4 regions of the Bacillus sp. SYZHCR11 genome follow, and region 3 is predicted to be linked to each of the others. Evidence: riboswitches for the same ligand, from Rfam matches in the RefSeq annotation. Region 3 holds a riboswitch; each other region holds the start of a gene.
The links. Region 3 has a riboswitch for S-adenosylmethionine ahead of mtnK (S-methyl-5-thioribose kinase). Riboswitches for the same ligand answer to the same signal wherever they lie in the genome.

Region 1 (7,545 bases), on a different contig from region 3:
CCGTCTTCCGTGAAGAAAAATATACAGTCTGATCACATGCTGAAAGCGCTCCTTCATCAGGGGCGCTTTTTCATGAAGCAACGTTATAGGTTTTTACAAGTGATTGTGTTAAAATAACGACGATCATTTACAAGGGGTGAAGAAGATGTCGTTAAATTTTTACTGGTACCCTAAATGCGGAACGTGCCGTAATGCGAAAAAATGGCTGGAAGACCGCGGCAAGGAAATAAACGAAATACATATCGCGGAGGAAACTCCGTCGAAAGAAGAAATTAAAGACCTCTATGAAAAGAGCGGTCTTGAGCTCAAAAAGTTTTTCAACACGAGCGGAATGAAATACCGCGAGCTGAACTTAAAGGAAAAACTGTACCATATGTCAGAGGATGAACAGCTCGAACTTCTGGCATCAGACGGTATGCTCCTGAAACGCCCGATTACGACAGACGGCGAAAAAGTCACTGTCGGCTTTAAAGAAGACCAATTCGAAAAATATTGGATGTAATGCCAGGTTCAAAGAATTATGGTATCTTCTTATTATAAGAAAAAAATGGAGGGATTTAGATGAGCACACCGAAAGATATGCGTTATTCCAAAGAGCACGAATGGGTCAAAGTTGAGGACGGAAAAGCCCGTATCGGGATTACACATTTCGCGCAAGCCGAACTTGGCGACATCGTATTTGTCGAGCTTCCGGAAGTCGGCGCCGAAATTAAAGCGGACGAGCCATTCGGCAGCGTGGAATCCGTCAAAACCGTATCCGAACTGTACGCACCGATTAACGGAACGGTGACGGAAGTGAACGAAGACCTTGATGACAGTCCTGAATTCGTAAACGAGTCTCCGTATGAAAAAGCGTGGATGATCGTCGTGGAACCGGCTGATGCTGAAGAAATCGAAAACCTCATGACTTCTGAGCAATATGACGAAATGACACAGGAAGACTGATCGGATAGCAAAGGGGCCATTTGGACACTCTATCTGTAACGGGAGGTGTCTAAAATGGCTTTTGATAAACAAAAGGTCGATGTGACGGAGAACGTCACGGGCCGCTTTCAAAACGGCCGGTTTTCCTTGTTTCATGAAAATGAAGCCATCGGCGAGATGACAGGCATGGACCAGTACGAGCTCAAACAGGGCTTTTCATTTGAAAATCAAAAATTTTATAAAACAGCCGATGTCATAAACGGCAGCGATCCGAAATATGTCGATTGCGATTATGAGAATGGCTGGTGTTAACAGTTGGCGGTGAATTTCACTGCCTTCTTTTTCAATCTGACGCTAAAACAATCGGCAGGTGACACGCTTATGTACAACGGAGATGAAAAGGTCATTATCGTAGAAGGAAAATCTGATAAAATCAAAGTCAGGGAAGTGCTCATCGAACCCGCGGAAATCGTCTGTACAAACGGGACGATCGGCCAAACCGAACTGGAAGAGTTGGCGGACCGCCTGTTTGACAGAGACGTCTATATTTTAACGGACGCAGATGACTCCGGAGAAAAATTAAGAAAACAGCTGAAACGGGAGCTTCCCGAAGCGCGCCATATTTATATAGACAGAACATACAGGCAAGTCGAGTCGTGCCCGGGCCATCATCTCGCATCTGTGCTGATCAGAGCCGGCTTTGATGCTGACACTGTATTTTTGAAAAAGAACGACCTGAGGTGGTAATCATGAAAGAACTCCAAGAAAATGAACTCGAATCGATTCAGGATGACGTTTATCTCCTGTATTTGTACACCCCGTTTTGCGGCACATGCCAGCTGGCGTCCAAAATGCTTACTGTCGTCGAAGAAATGCTGCCCGGCGCCGCCTTCTATAAAAACAACGTGAATTATTCCCCCGCATTCGCCAAAGCCTATCAGATTGAAAGCGTTCCGTGCTTTTTGCTGTTTAAAGGCGGAGAGCTTGTTGAGAAAGGATACGCCTTCCGCTCCGTTTCCTATTTATATGAGCTGATTAAACAAAAAACATCGCAAACGTTCCCGATGTGACAATATTTACAGGAAAATGTCGTGCGGTTTATAAAGGGTTCTGTCCGTTAAAAAGAGAAAGTGTATGTATGGCCATTAAAACGGGAGGTTATACGAGTGGAGAAAATAGAAGTTTCAGAGAATGACGGACAGCATCTGTTTTTGAAACCGCTATTAAACGCCTCAACGCTGCTGATTACATTCCAAGGAGAAACAGAAGCCTTAACGGTCTCAATTAACGGACAGGGAGAAATGAGAAAAACGTCGGCTTCAAAGGAGAAATCTAATTTGACCTTTTACGGAAACCAGACGGAAATCATCCATCTCCTGCATGGTGATGTCTCTTTGCAAAAGCTTATCCAAAGCGGAAAACTCAAAGTGAAAGGATCATTCAGAGCCCTGCTGAAGCTGGAGGCCATCCTCTGGCTGACAAACGGATTTTTTCAGGCGATCAGTAAACGGCCGTAACTGCCAATCTACTATGTGACAATAGCTTCCAATATTTATTTTATTGACTTTTTATCATTCGCCGTGCTATTCTACAGTAAGAATTTCCGGACGAAAATACGATATGTTTTCTCTTATCAAGAGAGGTGGAGGGAAGTGCCCTATGAAGCCCGGCAACCATCAACAATGTTGAAATGGTGCCAATTCACTCAAAGCGGTCTGCTTTGAAAGATGAGAGAAAGGCCTTTTTCAATAAGCCTTTCTGCTCATTTTTGCAGAAAGGCTTTTCTTTTGCGGAGAAACCCGGAAGATTTCTTAGAATAGTGTAAGGCGGGTGATTGCTTTGATCCATCTTCAAAATGTTTCAAAAATTTACAAAGCGAAGCATGGGGATGTCAATGCTGTCCAAGATGTCACTCTTGATATCAAAAAGGGCGAAATATTTGGAATTATAGGATATAGCGGAGCTGGTAAAAGTTCCTTAATCCGTCTCCTGAACGGCCTTGAAAAGCCGACGTCGGGAACCGTGGAAGTCGCGGGGACGGAATTAAATAAAGTAAGCAGCCGCGGGCTGAGAAAAGCGCGCCAGGAAATCAGCATGATCTTCCAGCATTTTAACCTTTTGTGGTCGCGCACCGTCCGGGAGAACATTATGTTCCCGCTGGAAATCGCCGGCGTGAAAAAAAGCGAACGGGTCCGCCGCGCTGATGAATTGATTAAACTGGTCGGATTAGAGGGGAAAGAAAAATCTTATCCGTCGCAGCTGAGCGGCGGTCAAAAGCAGCGTGTCGGTATCGCCCGGGCGCTCGCTAATAATCCGAAAGTCCTTCTGTGCGATGAAGCGACATCAGCGCTCGATCCGCAGACGACCGATTCAATTTTGGATCTTTTATCCGATATAAACGACAGACTCGGTCTGACGATCGTGCTCATTACCCATGAAATGCACGTCATCCGAAAAATCTGCAACAGAGTCGCCGTCATGGAAAACGGGAAAGTCGTTGAAGAAGGCGAAGTACTCCAAGTTTTCAGAAACCCGCGCGAACCGATGACCAAGCGTTTCGTTCAGCAGGTGACAGAACCGGAGGAGACGAAAGAAACCATCCAGCATTTTCTGCAGGAAACAGCGACAGGGAAAACGATTCAGCTTTCATTTGTCGGGCAGGCCGCCGAGCAGCCCCTCATTACGGAAATGATCCGAAACTTTGATGTGGACGTTAATATTCTGCAGGGGAAAATTTCACAGACGAAGGACGGAGCTTACGGTTCATTATTCATTCATATTGACGGTCAGGAAAAAGAAGTAGAAAACGTGATCCGGTTCATCAAAGACAAACAGGTAGAAGCAGAGGTGATCACAAATGTTTGAAAAATGGTTCCCGAACGTTGATATAACCGAGCTGTGGACGGCCACATACGAGACCCTTTATATGACGGTCATCGCTTTAGTTTTTTCATTTATCATCGGAGCGATTCTCGGTCTTCTGCTCTTTTTAACGGGCAAGGGAAGCTTATGGGAAAATAAAATCATTAACACCGTGATTGCGGCGGTCGTTAATATTTTCAGGTCTATTCCGTTTCTTATTTTAATTATTCTGCTTCTCGGCTTTACTAAGATTTTGGTCGGATCGATTTTAGGACCGAATGCCGCATTGCCGGCGCTGATTATCGGCTCCGCGCCGTTTTACGCCCGTCTTGCGGAAATTGCGCTCCGGGAAGTCGATAAAGGAGTCATCGAAGCTGCCAGATCAATGGGAGCAAAGACATCGACGATTATCTTCAAAGTGCTGATTCCTGAATCAATGCCTGCGTTAATTTCAGGCATCACCGTGACGGCCATCGCCCTGATCGGATCTACCGCCATTGCCGGCGCCATCGGTTCAGGCGGACTCGGAAACCTTGCATATGTAGAAGGCTACCAGTCCAATAATACGGATGTAACGTTTGTAGCGACAGTATTTATACTCATCATCGTCTTTATCATTCAGATTATCGGTGATGTAATTACAAATATAATAGACAAAAGATAAGGGAGGATTTACATTGAAAAAGATTGTATTAAGTGCGCTGCTGCTTGTGTTCGCGGGAGTTTTAGCCGCCTGCGGATCAAACGGCTCGAATAAAAAGGAAATCGTTGTCGCCGCGACAAAAACACCGCATGCTGAAATCTTAAAAGAAGCGGAACCGCTCTTGAAGGAAAAAGGCTACACATTAAAAGTAAAAGTGCTGAACGATTACAAAATGTACAACAAAGCGTTAGCTGATAATGAAGTGGATGCGAACTACTTCCAGCACGTTCCTTACCTTGAACAGGAAATGAAAGAAAATAAAGATTACAAACTCGTGAATGCCGGAGCCGTTCACCTTGAGCCATTCGGAGTTTACACGAAAAAATACAAATCACTGAAAGACCTGCCTAAAGGCGCGACCATCATCATGACTAACAATGTCGCTGAACAAGGCCGTATGCTGGCGATGCTTGAAAAAGCCGGACTGATCACACTTGATCCGAAGGTAAAAACGATTGAAGCGACTACGAAAAACATTACGAAAAACCCGAAAAACCTGACATTCAAAAAAATCGCCCCTGAATTAACGGCGAAAGCATATAATGAAGAAGAAGGCGATGCAGTCTTCATTAACGTCAACTATGCGATTCAAAACAAACTGAATCCGTTAAAAGATGCGATTCAAGTGGAATCAACGAAAAACAACCCGTACGCAAACATCATCGCCGTACGCAAAGGTGACGAAAAATCAGAGAAAATCAAAGCGCTTATGGAAGTGCTTCACTCTAAGAAAATCAAAGACTTTATTGAGAAAAAATACGACGGAGCCGTGCTTCCCGTATCTGAATAAAGCGAAAACCCCGGATGAATCATCCGGGGTTTTTTTCGGGTATTAATCGGAGAACTGTCCATAATAAAAAGGAAGGTTAACGATTGGAGGGAATGGCAGTGGCTCAATACCAGGATAACGGAAAAAGCGTGCATGACGCATTGAAACAATATAAAGAAGGTTTAGGCATATTCGAGCAAAAAATGCCGATGATGGGGCGGAAGTTTAATGAATTTACTGAGCAGTGTTTCTCAGCGGATTCATTAACTGAAAAAGAGAAACAATTAATCGCTCTGGGCATCAGCATCAGCGCTCAAGATGAATTTTGCATGATTTATCATACGAAGGGCTGCCTTGACCAAGGGGCCACAGAAGAAAACATCCTTGAGGTCATCAGCGTCGCGGCGGCATTCGGGGGCGGCGCGGCTCTCAGTCAGGGAGTGACCCTCGTGCAGCAGTGTATTCAGGAATTCGGACATACGACGCATTAGAATGAGCAATCGTGTGAATACCGTTTTTCAGATAAAGCGAGCGCCGGTTTCCGGCACATTCGAAAGGATTCAGGGGCACACCCTCTTTGGCCGGAGCAGCGGATCATTGTTACAATAGAAACAAATATATGAAGGGATTGATTCATTATCTGCACCAGCCAAGAGAGACTGGACCTTGACTATACGCCTGAAATGGAAAAAGCGATGCAGAAGTCACACGGCATCGGCTACGAGGAATACGGACGGCGTCTTTCAAAAAGGATGGAAGTCGAACGGCAGAGGGAGCTTGAATATCAAAAAAGCAAGTTCCTCGCAGCGCAGCTTAATGAGAAAATCGGTCAGTAAAAAAGGGTGGATTTCCGCCCTTTTTCTGTTTCAAACAGCTTTAATTACGCCTTGATCTTTGATAAACTTTAGGAATGTTCCGGGTAATATAAAAAGTTGTATTTACTTTTCATTTGTTATAAAATTAGAATGAGAATAAATTGAGAATAATGATTATATATTTTGGAGGTATAGATATGGCTGCTTCAACATTAACGATCAAGGATCTTCACGTTGAAATCGAAGGAAAAGAGATCTTAAAAGGTGTAAACCTTGAAATAAAAGGCGGCGAATTCCACGCTGTCATGGGGCCGAACGGTACCGGTAAATCCACGCTCTCAGCAGCGATTATGGGACACCCGAAATACGAAGTTACAAAAGGCAGCATCACGCTTGACGGCAAAGATGTACTGGAAATGGAAGTGGACGAGCGCGCTCAGGCGGGTCTTTTCCTTGCGATGCAGTACCCAAGCGAAATCAGCGGTGTGACAAATGCCGATTTCCTTCGCTCTGCGATTAACGCACGCCGTGAAGAAGGCGATGAAATTTCTCTTATGAAATTCATCCGCAAAATGGACGAAAACATGGAGTTCCTTGAAATGGACCCTGAAATGGCGCAGCGTTACCTGAACGAAGGTTTCTCAGGCGGGGAGAAAAAACGCAACGAAATCCTTCAGCTTATGATGATCGAGCCGAAAATCGCCATTCTTGACGAGATCGATTCAGGTCTTGATATCGATGCGCTTAAAGTCGTTTCTAAAGGAATCAACAAAATGCGCAGCGAAAACTTCGGCTGCTTAATGATCACTCACTACCAGCGCCTTCTGAACTACATCACGCCTGATGTCGTTCACGTTATGATGCAGGGACGCGTAGTGAAATCCGGCGGCGCGGAGCTTGCACAGCGCCTTGAAGCGGAAGGTTATGACTGGATTAAACAGGAACTAGGCATTGAAGACGAAACTGTAGGCCAAGAAGCGTAAGCGTTAGGGGGATAATCATGACATTGGAAACGAAACTATCCGTAGATCAGGAATATGTCAAAGGCTTTTCCGAAAAGCATCAAGAACCTGCCTGGCTGAAAAACCTGCGCTTACAGGCTCTTGAAAAAGCTGAAGATCTGCCGCTGCCTAAGCCTGATAAAACAAAAATCACAAATTGGAACTTTACAAAGTTCAACAAGCATACAGTAGATAACGCGCCGCTTGCTTCTTTAGAAGATTTAGCTGATGAAGCAAAAGCGCTGATCGATATCGAAAACGAAGACAAAACGTTATATGTGCAGCGTGATCAAACGCCTGCTTTCCTTTCTCTTTCAAAAGAACTGAAAGACAAAGGCGTTATTTTCACGGACATCTTAACGGCTGCCCGTGAGCACAGCGACCTCGTTGAGAAATACTTCATGAAAGACGGCGTAAAGGTCGACGAGCATAAACTGACTGCGCTTCATGCGGCATTAATGAACGGCGGGG
Region 2 (7,545 bases), 150 kb from region 3:
TATAAAAAACTGCGCGGTCAGATGGTCAACCTAAAAAAAGCGTTTCAAGGTATGGCTGATCTTGGTGACAATGATTTCTCAGGCCGGGGCGCTGACAACATCAAAGCCTTTTTCAAAGACCACGCCGGCGTCACAGACAGCTGGCTTGATCTGATCGACATGAAAATCGCATTTCTCACAAGCCTTCCCGGCAAGGTCGAAGATGCCGGACTTTCCAGTTCGCATGTGGAGGAATCTTTCCTGGAGCATGAACTCACCCACGCCCTCAGTAAATCAAAGGCGATTATGGAAGAGCAGAAAAAAGACATGCGCTCCATCCTCGGAGAGATCGAAGACATCATCTCGCTTGATCTCTTTTCCACCGAAAGCGTGGATCACAAGCTCCAATCAGCCGACAAAAAAAGAAGCGAAACCATACATAAACTCGGCAAGCTTGATCACGATCTAACGAAAGAATACGCAGAAACCGAAGCAAACGAACAGTTTATCCAAGCCGACTTTCAGCAGCTCCAAAACGCCACAGGCAAAGGAAAAAGCGCCACGCCGCTTCACTACAACGCCAAAGCGTACCGAGAAAGCGACATCCATAAGAAAAAAGGCGATATCGCAAGACATTCGGATGCTTATTTGGCGATTAAAAAGGAAGAAGCGAAAGAGCGTGAAATCAAGGATCTGAAGAAAAAGCTGGCGGATGGTATCACCGATCCGGATGAGTATTTGGAAATCGCGAAGAAGATCGGCTATGAAAACCTTGAACCCGCTCAGGTGGAATACGTGATGCAGCTCGAACAAGCAAAGCAGCTCGAAGAAGTCGGAGAAACAGCTTGGGATATCGTCAAAGGAATAGGCGTCGGCCTTTATGATGTGGGAAAAGACACCATAACAGGCGTCAAAGATTTGGCTGTCGGCGCATGGGATTTTTACCATCTCTCCGATGAACAAAAAGTCGCTAAAACCATATCGGCTGTATTGAACACGCCCTCCTACGCAAAAATCATATGGACAAACCTGGCGGATTCGTGGAATGATAAAATGGTTAACGGGGATGCGTATTCAAGATCCCATTACATCACCTACGCCATCGGGAGCATCGTCGGACTAAAAGGTTCCGGCTCAGCTGTAAAAGTATCAAGCAAGCTCGCGAAAACAGGCGCCGCCAAAGTGGATAACGTCTTGGAAGCCAGTGAAAAAGCGACGGCAAAACATGTAAAAACCAGGATTGAAAAAGGAAAAAATTATATCAATTCCGTTTCGAAAAATAAGTACCAACCCGCGCTTGCCGGAATAGCACAGGATATTGAAAATACTCACAATGTGAAGAATACGCTTTTGTTGAAAAGTATTATTGAAGATAAAAAAGAGAGTGTGCTCAGTAAATCTGTGTCTTCTGACAATAACGGCATACATAGTGTTAAACAAGGAGACAGCAGTCCTCTCGCACCAGGCGGTGGCTTAGCTGCTCACGAAGCAAAAGGCGGACACCTTATAGAAAGGCATGTTGGGAAAACAGATAAAGAATTAATAGAAAGACTGAAAACTGATCCTAACCCACATATTACAGCTTCATCTACTTTTAAAGATAGGGCTACCGCTGAAAGAATTGCTAATTCAGTTTTAAACGATCCAAAAAATATAAAGAAAATCGAAAATTGGATTGATGATCCTAAAAAACCTAAATTAATGTTAAGATACAAGGGCGATGGAGAAATAATCGGCAGAAGTGTATCAAGAAATTCAGATCTAGTAGAAAACGTTACAAACGCAAAAATTATACTCAAAAAAGATAATAACGGTAACTTTATCCTTACAGGATATCCAACCAAATAGAAAGAGAGGAAGTATCATGGATGAAAGGTATGATTTCTTAGATGAATTAGAAAATTTTTTAGGTGCAACATTTCATCAAGATATCCAATCCCCTGAACACGCCTTAGACGAATTTATTGAGGAAATTAGTAAAGAAGGTCTGCTATTTACAGTAAAGTATTGCGAAGAGTTTCTAAATAGCGATTTAACTATAGAAGAAAAGGAAGACATTATAAAGTGTAATGCAGAAATATATTTCCCGACAATTGGCTTACCACCTATAGAATGGTTGAAAAGTGTAATAGAACAACTAAAAGAAGCTCTTTAAAAGAACACTGAAGGCCCCCATTTTATGAGAGGGCCTTTTTATATTGATACCGAAGTTTGTGGCCGGATAGAAATTCAATACCGACAGTGCGGTTTGGATCTACTTGACGGCATCACCAGCTGAACTTTTCAACAATTTTGACCCTAATAAGAGATACGGACAATAAATTTCGAGCCAAAAAATCAAGTTCGCCAACAGTTTGCCAACAACTTGCGAATTTGATAAACCGGCTATATTAAGAGAAAGTAAAAAACCCTTGCTACGCAAGGGTTTTGGCTATGATTCCGACTGGGCTCGAACCAGCGACCTCTACCCTGTCAAGGTAGCGCTCTCCCAGCTGAGCTACGGAATCATGATATGTATTGCTGGGTATGTTGTTGTCTCTCTGACATTTATAATTATATATCCTGATTTCTCATTCGTCAACACTTTTTTTATCTAAAATAAAAAAGGGCGCGTCGCAAAATTGACGGCGCCCTTTTCGTTTATGATCTCACTTGGGCGGGGGTTATTTTTTTCAATGCCTGTTCGAAGTCGCGTTCTAAATCTTCGGCGTTTTCGACTCCGACGCTCAGGCGCAGAAGGCCGTCTGTGATGCCGCGTTTTTCCCTCTCTGATTTCGGCATGGCGGCATGCGACATGGCTGCAGGGTATGAGAGAATGGACTCGACAGCGCCGAGGCTGACGGCAAATACCGGAAGCGATACGTTTTCGACCAGCTTTTTGACGGCTTCTTTGCTTTCCAATTCAAAGGACAGGACGGCGCCCGCTCCGCTCGCTTGACGTTTATGGGTATCGGCTCCCGGGTGTCCGGCAAGGCCGGGATAGTAAACGTTTTTGACGGCGGGATGCCCGTCAAAATAGGCAGCCAGCCGCTCAGCCGTCCGGCTCGCTTTTTCCAGTCTGACCTGCAATGTTTTTAAGCCTCTCAATACGAGCCAGCAGTCCTGAACGCCGAGCACCGCTCCAAACGAGTTTTGCAGCTTATACAGCTGATTGCCGAGCTCTTCATCTTTTACGGCAGCAAGGCCTGACAGCACGTCACTGTGGCCGCTTAAAAATTTCGTCGCGCTGTGAAGCACGATATCTACACCGAGATCAAGCGGACGCTGCAGAGCAGGCGTCATGAATGTATTGTCAAGGTATGTCAGACAGCCGTGTTCCTTTGCCAGTTTGACGACGCCCTTAATATCCGTGATGCCGAGCGTCGGGTTTGACGGTGTTTCCATATAAATGGCTTTCGTGTTCGGCCGGATGGCGCGGGCGACAGCTTCTGTGTCCGTCATATCGACAAAGGTATGTTCGATTCCGAAACGGGACAGAACCTCAGTCACCATGCGGAATGTTCCGCCGTACACATCCTCCGTGACGAGAACATGGTCGCCTTGGGATAAGAGCAGAAACGCCGTCGAAATCGCCGCCATACCGGAGCTGAAAGCAAAACCTCTCGTTCCGCCTTCAAGACCTGCAATCGTTTCTTCAAGCGCTGTTCTTGTCGGTGTGCCTGAGCGGCTGTAGTCATATGTCCCGAATTCTTCAAATGAAGACTGATGGAATGTGGAAGCATGCTGGATCGGGACGCTGACGGCTCCGGTGGCTCCGTCTGTTTTAAATGGATTGTGCACGAGCTGGGTTTCCAGCGTCCAATTGTGATTACTCATATGACACGGCCCCCTCTTTTACTTGCTGTAATGCCTGCTTTACATCCCGCTTCAAATCTTCTGCATGTTCAATGCCCACTGAAAAACGCAGCAGGCGGTTGCAGACGCCGTTTGCGATACGAATGTCTTCCGGAATGTCCATGTGCGTCTGTGTCGCGGGGTATGTAATAAAACTTTCCACCCCGCCGAGACTTTCTGCGAAACAGATCGTTTTCAGCGCCTTTAAAAACGGATTGACCCATTCTTCTTTTTGCAGCCGGAAAGACAGCATTCCGCCTTTTCCGGGATATAACACGTCGGCGATTTCCTCTTCCTGTTCTAAAAATTCTGCAAGTTCACGGGCGTTTTCTTCATGACGGCGCATTCTGAGTCCGAGTGTTTTCATCCCTCTCATTAAAAGCCACGAATCAAACGGCGGGAGAACGGCGCCGATCGCATTTTGGTGATTAAACATGATGTCGCCGAGCTCTTCATCCTTAACGACAGCCAGACCGGCAAGGAGGTCATTGTGCCCCGCTAAATATTTTGTGGCGCTGTGAATGACGATGTCCGCTCCCAGTTCAAGCGGACGCTGGATGACCGGGGTATAAAACGTATTATCCACAATCAAAAGCAGGCCGGCTTCTTTCGTAATCCGGGCGATTTTTTCAATGTCCGCCTCCTGCATTAACGGGTTTGTCGGTGTTTCAACAAATAGCGCTTTCGTGTTTTCCGTTATTTTGGAGCGTAAACAGTCTTCATCGCTGAAATCATCGTAAATAAAGCTCAAGCCGTATTTTCTCCATTCGTTTTCAAACAAACGGTACGTGCCTCCGTATAAATCGGAGGATACAATCAATTCATCCCCGCTTTTAAATAGAGCCATAATGGTTTGAATGGCTGCCATTCCCGAGCTGAAAGCAAATCCTCTCGCACCGTTTTCCAACACGGCGATGGCGTCTTCGACGAGCTGGCGTGTCGGGTTTTTCGTGCGCACGTAATCAAAACCTGTAGATTCTCCTATTCCTCTATGGCGGTAAGCGGTGGACAGATAAATCGGCGGACTGACCGTTCCCGTTGCTTCTTCGCTTCTATTTCCGATTTGGGCTAATTTTGTTTCAACATGCTGCGTCATCAGTAAGCACCATCCTTTTTCAAAAATAAAAAAGCCCCCTCTTCATAAGAAGAAGGAGCTTTTCTCTTCCTCTTATCTTCCAAGCGTGAATCGCTTGCTGGATTTAGCACCTTGGCACTTTGCCTTCCCGCGGCAAAGCAAACCGGTTGCTGAGGTTTCAAAGGGCCAGTCCCTCCACCTCTCGTGATAAGAATATTGTTTTGTATTTTCTGATTGTTCTATATTAACGCACTATAAAATAGATTTCAACAACTTTTTATTTATCTGAACTCTCGCAAGAAGTGCATCTGAAGAAAGAAATTTCTAATAATTCATGGTACAATAGGAAAAAACCATCAAGACAAGAAGCGGCCTGGAGGAATGCGAAGTGGTATCAAAAAACGGAATCATTCATGAGAAAACACTTTTCTCCCATGAGCTTGAAGAGGAAATGACCGTTTTGGTCTACCTGCCCGCCACCTTCTCCCCCTTGTATAAATATCATACGGTCATCGCTCAGGACGGCCATGATTATTTCAGATTAGGGAGAATCGGGCGTCAGGCGGAAGAGCTTATGTCAAAAGGGGAAATTGACCGCTGCATCATTATCGGCGTCCCTTATAAAAATGTGCGGGAGCGAAGAAACACATACCATCCAGAAGGCTCTAAGTTCGCCTCATATAAGCGGTTTATCGCCAATGAGCTCGTTCCTTTTATCGACAAAGAATACCCGACTTATCAAGTCGGATACGGCCGCACCATGATCGGGGATTCCCTCGGCGGAACCGTTTCGCTCATGACGGCGATTGACTATCCGAATATGTTTGGAAACGTCATCATGCAGTCTCCGTATGTTGACGGGCACGTGCTGGATGCCGTCCGGCAGTCGGAGGATCTCAAACAGATTTCCGTTTATCATCAAATCGGAGAAAAAGAAACCGGCGTTCACACGACGGACGGCCAGGTCCTTGATTTCACCGTGCCGAACGAAGAGCTCAAACAGCTGCTGGAAAGCAAACAGTCTGAATACACGTATGAAACCTTCGACGGGGATCATAAATGGACCTACTGGCAGCCGCTCATCACGCCGGCGCTGAAAAAAATGCTGTAACCATTCATTTAAGGAGGGAACTTTCATGAAATACGGTATTGTTTTATTTCCATCAAAAAAATTACAGGATCTCGCAAATTCGTACCGGAAACGCTACGACCCGAGCTACGCGCTCATTCCGCCGCATCTGACGGTAAGAGATCCGTTTGAAGCGACAGAACAGGAAATCGAGCAGGTCGTATCACAGCTGAGACAGACGGCGAAAGAGTCGCATCCGCTCGTTCTGAAAATCACAAAATACAGCTCGTTTTCTCCTGTGAATAATGTGATATATATGAAAGCAGAGCCGACGGAGGAATTAAAATCTCTGAGTGAGAAATGCTACTCAGGAGCATTATCCGGCGAGCCGGAATACAGCTTCGTTCCGCATGTCACGGTCGGCCAGAAGCTGTCGTCAGATGAACATTCCGACGTACTCGGACAGCTGAAAATGCAGGACATTTCCCACGAAGAAGTCATCGACCGTTTTCACCTGCTCTATCAGCTGGATAACGGCTCATGGACTGTGTACGAAACATTTTTATTAGGCGGAGGAGAATAACTGCTTGGAATCCATCATCGTAAAAACTGAAAAACAGCTGAACGACGCTTTTTTCGTCAGAAAAGAGGTCTTTGTTAAAGAACAGCACGTTCCGGAAGAAGAAGAGATTGATCAATTCGAAGACACGTCAGAGCATATAGTCATATATGACGGCGGCCAGCCGGTCGGAGCCGGCAGATGGCGCTTGAAAGACGGGCATGGAAAATTAGAGCGCATCTGCGTAATGAAAAGCCATCGTTCTTTAGGCGTCGGAGCCATCATAATGCAGGCGCTTGAAAAAGCGGCGGCAGCCAAGGGCGCCGGCAGCTTTATCTTACATGCGCAGACGCAGGCGGTCCCGTTTTACGAAAAACAAGGATACCGCGTCACATCCGGCGAAGAATTTCTCGATGCGGGCATCCCCCATCTGGAAATGATAAAGGAATACAAACAATAAAATCAAAAGCACTCCTGTTGATATAGCAGGAGTGCTTTTTTTATGAAAACAATACCGTTTAATGAATTTTATTGCCTTTTATGGAAGGTTAATGTATGTTTAGTATACGAAGTATTACAATTCATACAAAAAATACAATTCATATTTCGGAGGGATAAACATGACGGCACCAAAAGGAAAACACATATTCGGGACTGTTAAAGTGGGCACAAAAGGACAGATTGTCATTCCTAAAGAAGCAAGAGATGTTTTCGATATAAATCCGGGGGATTCACTGCTTATGCTTGGGGATGACCAGCAAGGTATCGCACTTGTTAAACAAGAACTCTTTTTCGAGTTTGCAAAAGATATTTTAAACGCTAAGCAAATCGACGCAGATAGCGAGGATGAGTAAATGCACGCGATTGAGCTGAAGCAATTAACGAAACATTATAAAGAAACCGCCGCCGTTGACCGTCTTGAGTTCTCAGTTGAGAAAGGGGAATTTTTCGCTTTACTCGGTGAGAACGGAGCCGGAAAAACGACATTAATCAATATGCTTTGCGGACTCCTTTCTCCGGATGAAGGTG
Region 3 (7,545 bases):
CCATTATGAGAGATATAACAGAGAAACGGTTGATGGAATTGAAACTCTTTAAAAGCGAAGAGCGATTCCGCGAAATTTTTGAAAACGCGATGGACGCGATTGTCATTTGGTCTGATGACGGAAAGATTGCCAAAGCAAACGAATCGGCGTGCCGCATTTTCGAACTGCCGATGGATAAGCTGCTGGAGACGAATTTATGTACGTTTATCGTTGATCCGCAGAAAAAATACAAGCAGATTAAGAAGAAATATGAAAAATACGGGGAAATCCGTGAAGAAATGCTGTTTCAGATGGCAAACGGCCAATACAAAGAGCTTGAGTTCACATCAAAACGAACCATACTTGAAGGTCAGCATTTAACCATTTTAAGAAATGTCAGCGATCGTAAGCGGATGGAAAAAGAATTGCGGGAAAGCGAGCTGAAATTCAGAAAAGTATTCAACGGCTCAATGGACGGCAAGGTCTTATTTGACAACCAATTCCGCATTATTGACGCGAATCCTCTCGCAAGCCGTATACTGGGCATGCCGGATGAGGAGCTGAGAGCGTACACCGTTCCGGATATTCTTTCTTTATTTGATATTGAAAACGCGGGTGTTCCCGCCAGAAAGATTGATTTAGAAGGAATGGATAATGAAATCCCCTTCCTGTTAAGCAGCAGTGACAGCCGCAAACTGGAATTCTCCTTCAAAAGAAATATCATTCAAAATATGAATCTGGCCATCTTTAAAGATGTCACAGAGGCCAAAGAGCTTGAAGAGAGGCTGCGGAAATCCGACACTCTTCATGTTGTAGGGGAGCTGGCGGCGGGCATCGCCCACGAAATCAGAAACCCGATGACAGCGCTGAAAGGGTTCATTCAGCTTCTTCAAGGAAGCATTGAAGGCGAATATTCCCTGTACTTTAACGTCATTACCTCAGAATTAAAACGCATCGAGTCTATCATCACTGAATTTTTAATTTTAGCGAAACCTCAGGCGATATTATATGAAGAAAAAGATGTGACGCAGATTATGAAAGACACGGCTGATCTTTTGAATGCCCAGGCCAATCTTGTCAATGTGCAGATTCATCTGAACCTGACCGGAAACATCCCGCCGATTTACTGTGAACCGAATCAATTAAAACAGGTGTTTATCAATATTTTAAAAAACGCCATTGAAGTCATGCCGGGCGGCGGCAATATCTACGTGACCATCCAGCCTTCTGATCAAGACCACATTTTGATTTCTTTTCAAGATGAAGGAACAGGCATTTCCGAAGACAAACTAAAACGTCTGGGCGAGCCATTTTACACGACAAAAGACAGGGGAACGGGCCTCGGTCTGATGGTCAGCTATAAAATCATCGAAGAACATCAGGGACGCATTCATGTGGAAAGTGAAGAAGGGAAGGGCACGGTTTTTCATTTGACGCTTCCGATCCGGCAGAATACCGAAGAAAGAAGGAGCGGGGAATGATCTGTTTTACAAGTGTAAAAGCGCCGTTTGGAACCGTTATCGTAACAGAGGAAGAGGGCTTTATTACCGGCCTGTTTCTCACCGGGGAAGATTTTGAGGAATGGCGGAAAGACGCGCCCGGCGTAAAGCCGTGCGAAACCGCTTTGCTGTCGGAGGCGAAACAGCAGCTGGCATCCTATTTTTCAGGAGAAAGAAAGCAATTCTCTCTGCCTTTGAGACAAAAAGGCACACCCTTTCAGGAAAAGGTGTGGAACGCGCTGACGATGATTCCTTACGGGGAATCCCGAAGCTACGGTGATATGGCCGAAGCGATCGGAAAACCGAAAGCGGTGCGCGCCATCGGACAAGCCAATAAACGAAACCGGCTGCCGATTTTGATCCCGTGCCATCGGGTAATCGGCAAAAACAGCGCCTTAACGGGATACGCGGGCACGAAGACGGATGTAAAAGCGGTGCTGCTGAACATCGAACAAATATCCTATAAAGAAAAATAAAACATATGGCACGTTCCGTTTTTTCGCGTCCGACATATCATTTTATTAAGTGAAAAAAGTTGGTCTGGTGAAAAAGGAGGACGAAGCCTGATGAAAATGAGCCGTCCGCAAAAGATAGCCGGTTATGCAGAGCTGTTTTTTAAAATGCATCTCATTACAGCCGCCCAAAAAGATGAAGTGATTACATTGTGCAGACAAAAAAACCGCTGACATTGCCCGAGGCAACATCATCAGCGGTTTTTCAGCTCAGCTGACAGTCGGCGAATAATTGTTCAATTTCTTCCGTGTAAGAACCGGTCACAATTCCTTTCTCGGTGATAATGCCTGAAATCAGGCTGCCCGGTGTGATGTCAAAGGCCGGATTGAAGACCGGCACATCTTCGGGAGCGGTGCGTATGCCTGAGATCTGTCTGACTTCATCCGGATCTCTTTCTTCAATCGGAATCTGATCGCCGTTTTCAATCTGCAAGTCAAAGGTCGAAAGCGGTGCGGCCACAAAAAACGGAATCTGAAAGGCGTTTGCCAAAATAGCGAGGCCGTAAGTTCCGATTTTGTTGGCCGTATCTCCGTTTTTAGCAATTCTGTCAGCGCCGACAATGACTGCTGAAATATGTTTTTCCTTCATTGTATGGGCGGCCATGCTGTCCGTAATGAGTGTGACATCAATTCCGCCCTGCATCAGCTCCCACGCCGTCAGCCGGGATCCTTGGAGAACGGGTCTTGTTTCACATGCGTAGATATGAAGGCCGAGGTCTTTTTGTTTCGCTAAGTAAAAGGGAGCAAGCGCCGTACCGTACCGGCTTGTAGCAATCGAGCCCGCATTGCAGATGGTCATGATCTGGTCGCCTTTTTTAAAAAGGTGCAGCGCATTTTGGCCGATCATTCGGCAGGTTTCTTCATCCTCAATCTGAATTTGAATGGCTTCATGAACGAGCGTTGTCTTCGCTTCATTGATTGAGATTGCATCCCTGATGGAATCCGTCAGTCTGTCAAGCGCCCACGCGAGGTTGACGGCAGTGGGCCTCGAACTGTTTAAATACGCTTTGACATCCGCGAACTGACGTCGGAAATCTGAAAGATCGCGGGCTTCAAATGACTTGGCGGAGAGCGCGAGTCCGAATGCCGCGGTTATACCGATGGCCGGGGCGCCCCTTACTTTCAGCGTGACAATCGCGTCGAATACATCTTCCTTTGTTTCAAGTTCCACATACTCAGTGACGTCGGGAAGTTTTTGCTGATTTAAAATGCGGATGTAGGTTTCTTTCCATTCCACAGAACGGGGGATGGCAAATTCATTGGTCATGCTGCATCATTCCTTTACACGGAGCTTAAATTGGTCCAGAACCTCGGTGATATGCTTCAGTTCTTTTCTGTTTTCGATATAATAGGCGCCGATCTCAAGCGCCAGCTTCTTCCGTTCGATTCGTTTGTCAAACGGAGTGATTTCATCTAAGTCAGCCACATGGGCGAGTCCGATCGTGCGCCGGATCAATTCGCATCCCGCAAAACCGACCGCTTCTTCAAACGCGTTTTTCAGTGTGTCTTCCAGCAGGTGTCTGCGGGAAGGCAGGCAGTCTTTCTCCCATGCTTCACTGAATGTTTTCACAAATGTATCCCATACGGCGGCAGTATGGTCATATAACGGCTGTCTGTCGTCACCGTCGCGGCTGAGGGCGTTTAACAGCAGATTGGCGATAAATTGGCCGATGTCAAACCCGATCGGTCCGAAGAAAGCAAACTCGGGATCAATCACCTTTGTTTCATGTTCATCGGCGAAGATGCTTCCCGTGTGCAGATCGCCGTGAACCAATGTTTCCGCGGAATTCAGAAAGATGGCTTTCAATTCGTCAGCGCCTTCTTTCAGCCGGGAATTGTTCCAAACTTTTTCTGCGTACGGGCGCAGCTCCTCCTCAAAATCGTTTGTCTCATGGTCGAGAAACGGTTCTGTAAACACAAGCCTTTCTGTAATATTGCAAAGCTCAGGATTTGTAAACTGCTTTGCGAGCTGCTGCTTTACTTTCGCATCAAGCGCATAATCGGATGAGTAAAAAAGCGTTTTCCCTAAAAATTCACCGATATGAACCGATAAGTTCGGATAATGCTGCCCTTCCAGCAGCCCTTTTCTTGAAATCTGCAAATGTGAGAGGTCTTCCATTACCGTGACGGCCATTTCAGTATCGGAATAGTAAACGGCCGGAACGAGGTGCGGCACGTGTTCGCCCTGGCGGATGAGGGCGCTGCTTTCGATTCTCGCCCGATCAATTGTAAGCGGCCAGCTTTCACCGACGACTTTCGCGTAAGGAATCGCCTGTTTGATAATCAGTCCTTTTTGGTTTTCTTTATCGTAAACATGAAAGACGTAATTTAAATTGCCGTCGCCGATTTCACGGCATGTCAGAGTGCTTTTGCTTTGGAATAAGCCGAGCTTGACGGCTAACGCGGCGGCGGAGCTTTCTGTTAATTGTTCATAAAGACTTGTTTTAGTTGCTGACATGGATTTACCCTCCAATTATGTAGTGGCAGTAAGAGATCGTGACGGAGAATACGCCCGAAAAAAAGCCTCCTTCTCTGAAAGAGAAGGAGGCTGAAACAGTGCAGTCCGCCTCTTATCTCTCAGATAACATCTGATGGAATTAGCACCGTGCCTTATGAGACAATCGTCTCGGCGCAAAATGTACGCGCCCCATTTCACAATGGAATTACGGTCGGTTGCTGTTGGGGTCAAAAGGCCAATTCCCTCGCCCAACTCTCGATAAGAGAAAATATATTGATTTGTATCACAATTCGGATTAATCAGTTGATGAAAATATTAGCAGGTGCCGGATATTCTTGTCAACATTTTTTTGAAAATTAATATAAATCACGCCGCAAGTCTTGGAAAACCGGAATGGTTCCGCGGACGGCCGCGCTTTCTGACACATCGATTTCCGCCCGGACTGCGCCTTCCGTCCGGTCTCCTTCGGCTAAAATCCGGCCCCACGGGTCAATAATCAGGCTGTGGCCGGCAAATTCATTATCGGGATTGGACCCCGTGCAGTTAGAGGCTGCGACAAAACATTGGTTTTCAATTGCTCTGGCGATAAGCAGGCTTCGCCAATGATCAAGGCGGGGCAGAGGCCATTCCGCAGAGATAAACAGGACATTCGCGCCCTGGGACGTATGCTTTCTGATCCATTCGGGGAAACGGATATCATAGCAGATCAGCCCGGCGCACTTGACACCGTCGAGCTCAAAGGAACCGTCACTGTTTCCCGCTGACAAGTAAAGGTGTTCATCCATCAGCTGAAACAGATGGGTTTTCTGATACCGCTTCACGATCTGTCCGCTGTTATCGGCGATGTACATGGTGTTATAGACATTTTCGCCTTCTTTGACCGCAAAAGATCCGGCAACGAGGTGTACGTTGTATGTTTTTGCCGTTTCTTTAAGCCATTGTTCCGAAACTTTGCCGTTTTCATCCGCCAGCTGGTCTAGCCGTGTGAGATCATAGCCGGTTGTCCACAACTCAGGAAGCACGATTACATCCGCATGGCGGCTTTCTTGCTCAATCAAAGATTCCGCTTTTTTAAAATTTTCTGAAGGATTTCCGTATGAAATATCAAATTGCAAACAGGAAACGGTCCATTTCATTTTTTAACACCTCAAGTTTCTCTTTACTTTTTTTATTTAACCATATATGATGATGGACTATCATTTCAAGACATTTTTAGAAGGTGAAAAATATGAACTTTGAAATCTCAGATGTACTCAAACAGCTGCCGGAACAATTTTTCGCATCATTGGTGCAAAAAGTGAATCAAAAGCTGAAAGAAGGCAGAGACGTCATCAATTTAGGGCAGGGAAACCCTGATCAGCCGACGCCTCAGCATATCGTTGAAGAAATGAAGCGCGCCGTCGAAAGGCCGGAAAATCATAAATACTCATCATTCCGGGGCGCTTACAGCTTCAAAAAAGCAGCCGCTGCATTTTATGAAAGGGAGTACGGGGTCACGCTTGATCCGGACACGGAAGTCGCCGTGCTGTTCGGAGGCAAGGCGGGACTTGTTGAGCTTCCGCAATGTCTTTTAAACCCGGGAGATACCATTCTGGTGCCTGATCCCGGATATCCTGATTACTGGTCGGGCGTCGCCCTTGCGAAATCGAAAATGGAAATGATGCCGCTGACGGAAGAAAGAGGGTTTCTCCCTGATTACAGCGTAATTCCTGAAAAGGTGCGGAGCGAGGCGAAGCTGCTTTATCTCAATTATCCGAATAATCCGACCGGCGCTGTGGCGACAGAGGCGTTTTTTGAGGAGACAGTCGGTTTTGCGGAACAAAACGGTATTTGTGTCGTTCACGATTTCGCGTACGGAGCCGTCGGCTTTGACGGGCATAAACCGCTGAGCTTTTTGCAGACGGAAGGCGCAAAGGAGACGGGAATCGAAATCTATACCTTGTCCAAAACGTATAATATGGCGGGCTGGCGGGTCGGCTTTGCCGTCGGAAACGCTTCTGTCATCGAAGCGATCAATCTTTATCAGGATCATATGTTTGTCAGCCTGTTTCCCGCGGCGCAGCAGGCGGCGGCAGCCGCTCTTTTAGAGGATCAGGCATGCGTCGCAGCGCAAAATGACAGATATGAATCGAGGCGCAATGCATGGATTGAAGCCTGCCGCGGTATCGGCTGGGATGTGACGGCTCCGGCTGGCTCCTTTTTTGCATGGCTCCCTGTGCCCGACGGTTATACGTCACAGTCGTTTTCAGATCTGCTGCTCGAGAAAGCGGATGTCGCCGTCGCTGCCGGAAACGGGTTCGGAAAATGGGGGGAAGGCTATATCAGAGTCGGTCTTCTGACAAGTGAAGAAAGACTTAAAGAAGCTGCGGAACGGATCGGGAAACTGAATCTTTTCACCCGAAAAAGCATTGACATATCTGGATAACAATGCGATAATTCAAAATACTTTATAAAATCATTATTCTTATCAAGAGCAGGCAGAGGGACGAGCCCGATGAAGCCCGGCAACCGACTGATAAAGCACGGTGCTAATTCTTGCAGCAGGAGCTGAGAGATAAGATTCGGACATAACACGAAGCCTCTTTCTGCTCATAGGGAAGAGGTTTTTTTATGTTTTGTGAAAGAAAGAGAGGCGTTCACGCATGAGCGAAGTATTGGCAACATATCTTCTGACAGACACAACGGACAGTGAAAAGCGGGCGGAACAGATTGCGGCGGGGCTGACGGTAGGCTCCTGGACTGACCTGCCCCTGGTGAAGCAGGAACAGCTCAGAAAACATAAAGGCCGGGTCGTAAAAGTTGAGGAGAAAGAAGGAACCTCAGAAAACGAAACACAATCCGTCATCACTATCGCCTATCCCGAGGCGAACTTTTCAAGAGATATTCCGGCCGTCCTGACGACGGTATTCGGAAAGCTGTCACTGGACGGAAAAATAAAATTGACTGATCTTGAATTTTCCGAAGGGTTTAAACGCTCCCTTCCCGGGCCGAAATTCGGTATATACGGCATCCGCAAACTGCTGGGCGAATTTGAAAGACCGCTTCTGATGAGCATATTTAAAGGCGTGATCGGACGGGATCTCGCCGACATTAAAGA
Region 4 (7,545 bases), on a different contig from region 3:
AAAAACATAATCAGTCCGCTGCAGGCGTAAGCGGCTAAAATCCCCGGCCCGGCAAGCTTTATGGCAGAAGCAGACCCGAGAAACAGCCCGACTCCAATCGCGGCGCCCAACGACATAAGCGAGATATGCCGCTCTTCCAAGCCGCGGTGAAGCGTTTTTTCTTTGTTTTGCATAACTCTCCCTCCCCCTGATTTTGACAAAGAAACAACAAACCGAGACGAAATAGCCAGAAAACTTTTTCAGGAATCTACCCGATTAGTCCTATTATAACCTTTTTCTGAATATTGCGTAATACTTTGTCGAAAACAGAGCGGAATAGACGGTTTACAAAAAACAATAGAAAAAAGGCTTTCGATAACTCGAAAGCCTTTTGGATTAAACGAAAATGACTTCTTTCGGCTGATGATTCAGCTCTTCCGGCACCAGTCTTTTTTCGACATTGATGCTGTGCCAGATCATGAAGATCAGCACGGTCCAGATTTTGCGGCTGTTGTCCGCTCTGTCGGCACAATGATCTTCCAGGAGCTGAAGGACATAATCCTTTTCAATATAAGCGTCTGTTTCACTTTCGCGAATGATGTTGCGAACCCATTCGTTCATTTCATTTTTCAGCCAGTGGCGGATCGGCACAGGGAAGCCGAGTTTTTTGCGGTTAAGCACATGATCAGGCACTACCCCTTCAGCAGCTTTGCGCAGAAGGTATTTCGTCGTGCCGTTTTTCGTTTTCAATTCATCCGGAATTTTTGAAGCTACGTCAAACACGACTTTATCAAGGAACGGCACGCGCAGTTCCAATGAGTTGGCCATCGTCATTTTGTCAGCCTTTAACAGGATGTCGCCGCGCATCCACGTATGGATGTCAACATACTGCATTTTATTAATGTCGCTGTATGAACGGCTTTCCGTAAAGTACGGCTTCGTGACATCACGGTATGAAAGCTCTGGATTGTAATGTTTGAGCAGCTGTTTTTTCACGGGCTCTTCAAAAATCTTCGCATTACCGATATAGCGCTCCTCAAGCGGTGTGCAGCCGCGGACTAAGAGGCTTTTCCCTCTCATTCCTTCAGGCATGACGGACGCCACATGAAGAAGCATTTTTTTCAGACCGGACGGAATGCGTTCAAACGGTTTAAGCGAAAGCGGTTCGCGGTAGATATTGTACCCGCCGAACAGCTCGTCCGCGCCTTCCCCGGATAACGCGACCGTTACATGCTTTTTCGCTTCTTTCGCGACAAAGTACAAAGGAATCGCCGCCGGATCTGCAAGCGGGTCATCAAAGTGCCAGACGATTTTCGGAAGCTCGTTCATATACTCCTCAGGAGAAATGACTTTGCTGATATTTTCAATACCGAGCGCGGCAGCCGTTTCCTTCGCTACGTCAACCTCACTGAAGCCCTGCTGCTCAAAACCGACGGAAAATGTTTTAAGGCTCGGGTGAAATTCTTTCGCAACTGAAACGATAAAAGAAGAGTCGATACCGCCGGATAGAAACGAACCGACAGGAACGTCACTTCTCATGTGAACTTTGACAGAGTCAAAGATTGCGTCTCTGACTTCTTTCACCAATTTATCTTCATCAGACTGAACAGGCTTGAAGTTCGCTTTGAAATATGTTTTAAACGCGATGTCGCCTTCCGGGCGGATCGTAAACTGGCTGCCCGGTTCGACTTTTTTCACTTCAGCGTCAAGCGTGCTCGGTTCAGGAACGAATTGGAAAGACATATATTGCTGTAAAGAAGCTGTATCAAGATCAATACCGTTTTGAGCGGCCATTAAACTCTTTCTTTCAGATGCAAAATATACTTTGTCCCCGATGGTTGTGTAATACAGCGGTTTAATTCCGAACGGATCTCTCGCGCCGTACATGACGCGGTCAGCTTTGTTCCAGATTAAAAACGCAAACATTCCGCGAAGCTTTGAAGCGGCTTCTTCTTTATAATGACGGTATGTCGCAAGGAGCACTTCGGTATCGGAATCTGTATTGAAAGTGTAGCCTTTCGCTTCAAGCTCTTCTCTCAATTCAATGTAGTTATAGATTTCGCCGTTAAAAATGATCCAATATTTTTCGTCTTCATATGATAAAGGCTGTCCGCCGTTTTCTACGTCAATAATACTGAGCCGTCTGAAGCCGAATCCGACGTGCTCGTCATGATAATACCCATCGCTGTCAGGACCGCGGTGAACGATCATTTGGTTCATTTGTTTGATTAGCTCTTCTTGATCTGCGGTTTGAGTTAATGGATGCTTATTAAAAACACCGACAAATCCACACATAGTATAGCCTCCATAAGTGTAATTTTCTAATTGGACCCCCTTTTTATAGACGCTTTGTTACGCCATTGGTTTCACGCTATGTAAAAAATAAGCATGGCAGCATCTACAAAAAGGGAAAGCCGCTTAAGTAAGCGGCTATAAAATTATTCTCCTAGTGCTTCTTTGCGAAGCGCATCCGCCTTGTCAGTACGCTCCCAAGGAAGATCCACATCATGACGTCCGAAGTGGCCGTAAGCAGCTGTCTGCTTATAGATCGGGCGGCGCAGGTCAAGCATTTTAATAATGCCGGCAGGTCTCAGGTCGAAGTTATTCCGTACGACTTCGATCAGTTTTTCTTCAGAAGCTTTTCCAGTATCAAATGTATTGATGGAAATAGAAACAGGCTGTGCCACGCCGATTGCGTATGCAAGCTGCACTTCACAAGAATCAGCAAGACCTGCTGCCACGATGTTTTTCGCTACGTATCTCGCAGCGTATGCCGCTGAACGGTCTACCTTCGTCGCATCCTTACCGGAGAATGCGCCGCCGCCGTGGCGTGCATATCCGCCGTATGTGTCGACGATGATTTTACGGCCCGTAAGACCCGCATCACCTTGAGGCCCGCCGATTACGAAACGTCCCGTAGGGTTGATGAAGTATTTTGTTTCTTCATCGATCAGTTCCTCAGGCACGACAGGGTTAATGACATGCTCTTTCAGATTGCGCTGAATCTGCTCAAGCGTAATTTCCGGGTGGTGCTGAGTTGAAATAACGATCGCGTCGATGCGGACCGGCTTGTTGTTTTCATCATATTCAACGGTAACTTGCGTTTTGCCGTCAGGGCGAAGGTACGGAAGAATGTCTTCTTTGCGGACTTCGCTCAAACGGCGGGCTAGTTTATGCGCCAAAGAGATCGGAAGCGGCATAAGCTCTTTCGTTTCGTTACACGCATAACCGAACATCAGGCCTTGGTCTCCCGCTCCGATTGCTTCGATTTCAGCATCGCTCATTGTGCCTTCACGCGCTTCAAGTGCCTGATCGACACCCATTGCGATATCCGCAGACTGTTCATCAATTGATGTTAAAACAGCGCAAGTCTCCGCATCAAATCCGTATTTGGCGCGTGTGTAGCCGATTTCTTTAATCGTTTCACGGACTGTTTTCGGAATGTCAACGTATGTTGACGTAGTAATCTCTCCGCTTACCAGCACAAGTCCTGTCGTTACAGATGTTTCGCAGGCCACGCGCGCGTTCGGGTCATTTTTTAAAATCTCATCTAAGATACTGTCAGAAATTTGGTCACAGATTTTGTCCGGATGACCCTCAGTAACAGATTCAGATGTAAATAGTCGACGGTTTTTACTCATTCACTTTTCCTCCTGAAAAAAGATCTTTTGCAAGACCTTCTCATATGATACGGAACTCGCTCCCTCTTAATACAATGTCATACTATATCAGAGAATGTTAATTGGCATATTTTATGAAATAAAAAAACCTTTTCCACTCGAGGAAAGGGTTTGGTCTGTGTGCCTTTCACTCTTATCGCTCAAGGAAAATATTAAACCTTGCATCAGGTTAGCACCTTGGTTTCCCACAGTGTTTTCACCTGCTTTTTTACAGAGAAACCGGTTGCTGGGCTTCATCGGGCCTGTCCCTCCGCCAGCTCGGGATAAGAGTATCCGCTCAATGAAATATCTTATCGTAAAAGGGCGGAAAGTGTCAATATGAATTAAAGCGATTGCGCGCCTTTATTTCGGGAAGCAATGGAAAAACACAAACAAAAAACCGTAAATAGTATAGACTATTTTCAGATATATGTTATACTAATTCCACATTCAGCGAAATACAAATAAACCGGCAAAGGAAGGTTTTTATGAAATTAGTTGATTTAACCGCAGATCTTCAAGCATTACTTGCAAGTCCGAATGTGCATCATAATTTATCGGCTCCAAAACTTACCGAAAAAGTGATCAGCCGTAATGAAGGAACGCTGACATCAACGGGCGCCGTACGCGCCACTACCGGCGCATATACAGGCCGGTCACCTAAAGATAAATTTATCGTCCGTGAACAAAGCACAGAAAATCAAATTGATTGGGGCGCGGTGAATCAGCCCATTTCTGAAGAGGCGTTTGAAAAGCTGTACGCCAAAGTCGTCAGCTACTTAAAACAGCGGGATGAACTGTTTGTGTTTGAAGGATTCGCGGGAGCGGATGAAAAATACAGACTGCCGATTACGGTCGTAAATGAATTTGCGTGGCACAATTTATTCGCGCGCCAGCTGTTTATCAGACCGGAAACGGATGAAAGAGACCCGCAAGCGCAGCCTTTCACCATTCTCTCAGCTCCGCATTTTAAAGCAGACCCGGAGACGGACGGCACGCATTCGGAAACATTTATCATTGTCTCTTTCGAAAAGCGCGTCATTTTAATCGGGGGCACCGAATACGCCGGAGAAATGAAAAAATCAATATTCTCCATTATGAACTTCCTGCTTCCGCAGCAGGATATACTGCCGATGCACTGCTCAGCCAACGTCGGTGAAAAAGGCGATGTCGCCCTGTTTTTCGGCCTTTCCGGCACAGGGAAAACGACGCTTTCAGCCGATGCGGACCGCAAACTGATCGGAGATGACGAGCACGGCTGGTCAGATTCCGGCGTTTTCAACATTGAAGGCGGATGTTACGCTAAATGTATCAATCTGAGCGAGGAAAAAGAACCGCAGATTTTTCGTGCGATCCGCTTCGGGTCTGTTCTTGAGAATGTCGTGCTTGATGAAAAAACGGGTGAAGCGGATTACGACAATTCCTTCTACACGGAAAACACAAGAGCCGCATATCCGATTGAGATGATCGGCAATATCGTGCAGCCGAGCATTGCCGGCCATCCGCAGGCGATCGTCTTTCTAACGGCGGACGCATTCGGCGTGCTTCCTCCGATCAGCAAACTGACGAAGGAACAGGCGATGTATCACTTCTTAAGCGGATACACCAGTAAACTCGCGGGAACCGAACGCGGCGTGACATCTCCGCAAACGACTTTCTCGACGTGCTTCGGTTCACCGTTCCTTCCGCTTCCGGCGCATGTATATGCCGAAATGCTCGGGCATAAAATCGACGAACACGGCGTTCAAGTCTTCCTGGTCAACACAGGCTGGACCGGCGGAGGGTACGGAGTCGGAGAACGGATGAAACTTTCGTATACAAGAGCGATGGTCAAAGCCGCTATTGACGGCAGACTGAACCAGACTGACATGACGGCAGACAGCATTTTCGGCCTGCACAGTCCCGTTCATGTTCCGGGCGTGCCGGATGAAGTTCTTCAGCCTGAAAACACATGGAGCGATAAACAAGCATACAACGAAAAAGCGCTGTTTTTAGCCAATGAGTTTAAAGAAAACTTTAAAAAGTTTTCCCATGCAGACTCGATTGCCAAAACCGGCGGACCTCTCGTGTAATCAAAAAAGCCAAGGGCGTTTATGCCCTCGGCTTTTGTTTTTTCAGTTTGTCGAATGAAGCGAAGTGAGTCTGTATGTAATGCTTGTCCGGCCGTTCGCCCATTCGAGCTTTTGGACCTCGCCGGTGCCGGATTTCTCGCCGGTTTTCGTTTTGCGCACGTCCATCGGAATATCAAGAGGATAGACGCGGTAGCCCTCTTTCTCCAATAAAAAGATATTTTCCTCTATCCGTTTTTCATTGCCTTTTGTCACAATCATGGTATTAAATTCAACAGGCATTCCCAAAATGAAAATCCCCTTTCATTCTCTTATTCTTTATTATCATATCATAAATCAGGCATCTTACCGTGTCTTCATCCATTCCGCCAGCCGCCGGACAATGCGTCTGTTTTCCTGCGGCGGAAAATAATGCGTAAAACCGCTGTAATACCAAGTTTCCACCGGTTTCCCCGCCTCTTTCAGCTTGTCCTCGATCATCCGGGCGTGTTCGATCGAAACATTTTCATCATTCTCTCCATGGATGAGCAGAACAGGGGTCTGAATGCGGTCTGCTTTTTCAAACGGCGAACGCCATCTGTATTCATCCGGCACCTTTTTCGGCGTGCCGCCGATCACCCGCTTCATCATCCGCCGCATATCCTTCCGCTCTTCATAAGTCAGCACCATATCGCTCACACCGCCCCATGAAACGAGTGAAGCCGCTTGATGCCCCATTTCAATCGCGGTCAAAAGCCCCATGATTCCGCCCCGGGAAAAACCGAAAATATGCACCCGCCCTTCCCTGACGTTCGGATGCTCCCGAAGCAGGCGGAAAGCGGAAAACGCGTCCTCTCTGTCCTCTCCCGCAAAATCTTCATTTCCCTCGCCGCCCTGGTTGCCTCTGTAATAAGGCGCAAACACGACAAAGCCTTGGGAAGCGAATTGAACGATTCTCCCGGGGCGTACCATGCCGACATTTTTTATGCCGCCGCGCAAATATAAAAAACCGTCATATGTTCCCGGCGCCGCAGGCTCGGCAAGGAGCCCCTTTACCTTCAGCCCTTCTGACTCATAGCATACCGCAAAGAGGCGGACATGCGGACTCGGAGACGGGAACCTTTTCTTTTCTACCAGCAAAACAATGCGCCTCCTTAGATCATCAGTTTTTTTATTCTTTCCCAACGTGAATATGGGCACTCACACATTTTTTATACCCATCATACGATATGTAAAGCAGAAAAGGTTATTTTAACGCTTAAAACAAGGAGGTTACACCGTGAACAAATGGCTCAAAGCGGGCTGCGTTTTTGTCATATGCGCCTTTTTCCTGCTCATTCTTCCGGCTTGCAGACAGGAAGAAAGTCTGACGAAGGTAAAGGTGGCGGAAGTCACACACTCCATCTTCTATACGCCTCTGTATGTCGCTGAAGCAAAAGATTTCTTTAAAAAAGAAGGGCTCCAAGTGTCACTTCAAACAACATGGGGCGGAGACAAAACGATGACATCGCTTTTGTCAAACGGGTCAGACATCGCGCTGGTCGGTTCTGAAACATCCATTTACGTGGAGGCGCAGGGAGCAAAAGATCCGGTCATCAATTTCGCGCAGCTGACGCAGACGGACGGCACATTTCTCGTGTCGCGGAAGGATGAGAAATCATTCAAATGGAACGATTTAAAAGGAAAAACATTTCTCGGCCAGCGAAAAGGCGGCATGCCCCAAATGGCCGGTGAGTACGTCCTGAAAAAGAATCACATAGAGCCGAAAAAAGACATTAACCTCGTTCAAAACATTGATTTCGCCAATATTTCCAACGCATTCGCATCCGGAACGGGTGATTATGTGCAGCTGTTTGAAC

Region 1: another riboswitch for S-adenosylmethionine. It lies ahead of metN (methionine ABC transporter ATP-binding protein MetN); the one in region 3 lies ahead of mtnK (S-methyl-5-thioribose kinase).
Region 2: another riboswitch for S-adenosylmethionine. It lies ahead of AC2CGA_RS05050 (methionine biosynthesis PLP-dependent protein); the one in region 3 lies ahead of mtnK (S-methyl-5-thioribose kinase).
Region 4: another riboswitch for S-adenosylmethionine. It lies ahead of metK (methionine adenosyltransferase); the one in region 3 lies ahead of mtnK (S-methyl-5-thioribose kinase).

Annotation. Positions count from the first base shown of each region.
Region 1 is NZ_JBXUND010000002.1:171,368-178,912, reverse strand. It holds gene AC2CGA_RS07575 (acyl-CoA dehydrogenase family protein) at 1-32, shown strand, start outside; gene AC2CGA_RS07570 (arsenate reductase family protein) at 146-502, shown strand; gene gcvH (glycine cleavage system protein GcvH) at 562-945, shown strand; gene AC2CGA_RS07560 (YusG family protein) at 1,000-1,236, shown strand; gene AC2CGA_RS07555 (toprim domain-containing protein) at 1,306-1,671, shown strand; gene AC2CGA_RS07550 (thioredoxin family protein) at 1,674-1,994, shown strand; gene AC2CGA_RS07545 (SCP2 sterol-binding domain-containing protein) at 2,091-2,441, shown strand; SAM riboswitch class I at 2,552-2,658, shown strand; gene metN (methionine ABC transporter ATP-binding protein MetN) at 2,764-3,789, shown strand; gene AC2CGA_RS07535 (methionine ABC transporter permease) at 3,782-4,450, shown strand; gene metQ (methionine ABC transporter substrate-binding lipoprotein MetQ) at 4,464-5,279, shown strand; gene AC2CGA_RS07525 (carboxymuconolactone decarboxylase family protein) at 5,372-5,749, shown strand; gene AC2CGA_RS07520 (YuzK family famiily protein) at 5,942-6,094, shown strand; gene sufC (Fe-S cluster assembly ATPase SufC) at 6,271-7,056, shown strand; gene sufD (Fe-S cluster assembly protein SufD) at 7,074-7,545, shown strand, end outside.
Region 2 is NZ_JBXUND010000001.1:1,127,556-1,135,100, forward strand. It holds gene AC2CGA_RS05030 (ribonuclease YeeF family protein) at 1-1,827, shown strand, start outside; gene AC2CGA_RS05035 (contact-dependent growth inhibition system immunity protein) at 1,844-2,134, shown strand; tRNA gene AC2CGA_RS05040 (tRNA-Val) at 2,414-2,486, opposite strand; gene metC (cystathionine beta-lyase) at 2,620-3,795, opposite strand; gene AC2CGA_RS05050 (methionine biosynthesis PLP-dependent protein) at 3,788-4,909, opposite strand; SAM riboswitch class I at 4,979-5,102, opposite strand; gene AC2CGA_RS05055 (esterase family protein) at 5,277-5,999, shown strand; gene AC2CGA_RS05060 (YjcG family protein) at 6,025-6,540, shown strand; gene AC2CGA_RS05065 (GNAT family N-acetyltransferase) at 6,545-6,976, shown strand; gene AC2CGA_RS05070 (AbrB/MazE/SpoVT family DNA-binding domain-containing protein) at 7,137-7,370, shown strand; gene AC2CGA_RS05075 (ABC transporter ATP-binding protein) at 7,371-7,545, shown strand, end outside.
Region 3 is NZ_JBXUND010000001.1:979,901-987,445, reverse strand. It holds gene AC2CGA_RS04250 (PAS domain-containing sensor histidine kinase) at 1-1,460, shown strand, start outside; gene AC2CGA_RS04245 (methylated-DNA--[protein]-cysteine S-methyltransferase) at 1,457-1,954, shown strand; gene mtnA (S-methyl-5-thioribose-1-phosphate isomerase) at 2,196-3,257, opposite strand; gene mtnK (S-methyl-5-thioribose kinase) at 3,264-4,448, opposite strand; SAM riboswitch class I at 4,558-4,713, opposite strand; gene AC2CGA_RS04230 (carbon-nitrogen family hydrolase) at 4,805-5,584, opposite strand; gene AC2CGA_RS04225 (pyridoxal phosphate-dependent aminotransferase) at 5,677-6,873, shown strand; SAM riboswitch class I at 6,910-7,009, shown strand; gene mtnW (2,3-diketo-5-methylthiopentyl-1-phosphate enolase) at 7,091-7,545, shown strand, end outside.
Region 4 is NZ_JBXUND010000003.1:20,266-27,810, reverse strand. It holds gene alaP (alanine permease AlaP) at 1-173, opposite strand, end outside; gene asnB (asparagine synthase (glutamine-hydrolyzing)) at 376-2,274, opposite strand; gene metK (methionine adenosyltransferase) at 2,418-3,620, opposite strand; SAM riboswitch class I at 3,790-3,929, opposite strand; gene pckA (phosphoenolpyruvate carboxykinase (ATP)) at 4,127-5,710, shown strand; gene AC2CGA_RS11925 (DUF2584 domain-containing protein) at 5,753-5,995, opposite strand; gene AC2CGA_RS11920 (alpha/beta hydrolase family protein) at 6,053-6,826, opposite strand; gene AC2CGA_RS11915 (ABC transporter substrate-binding protein) at 6,966-7,545, shown strand, end outside.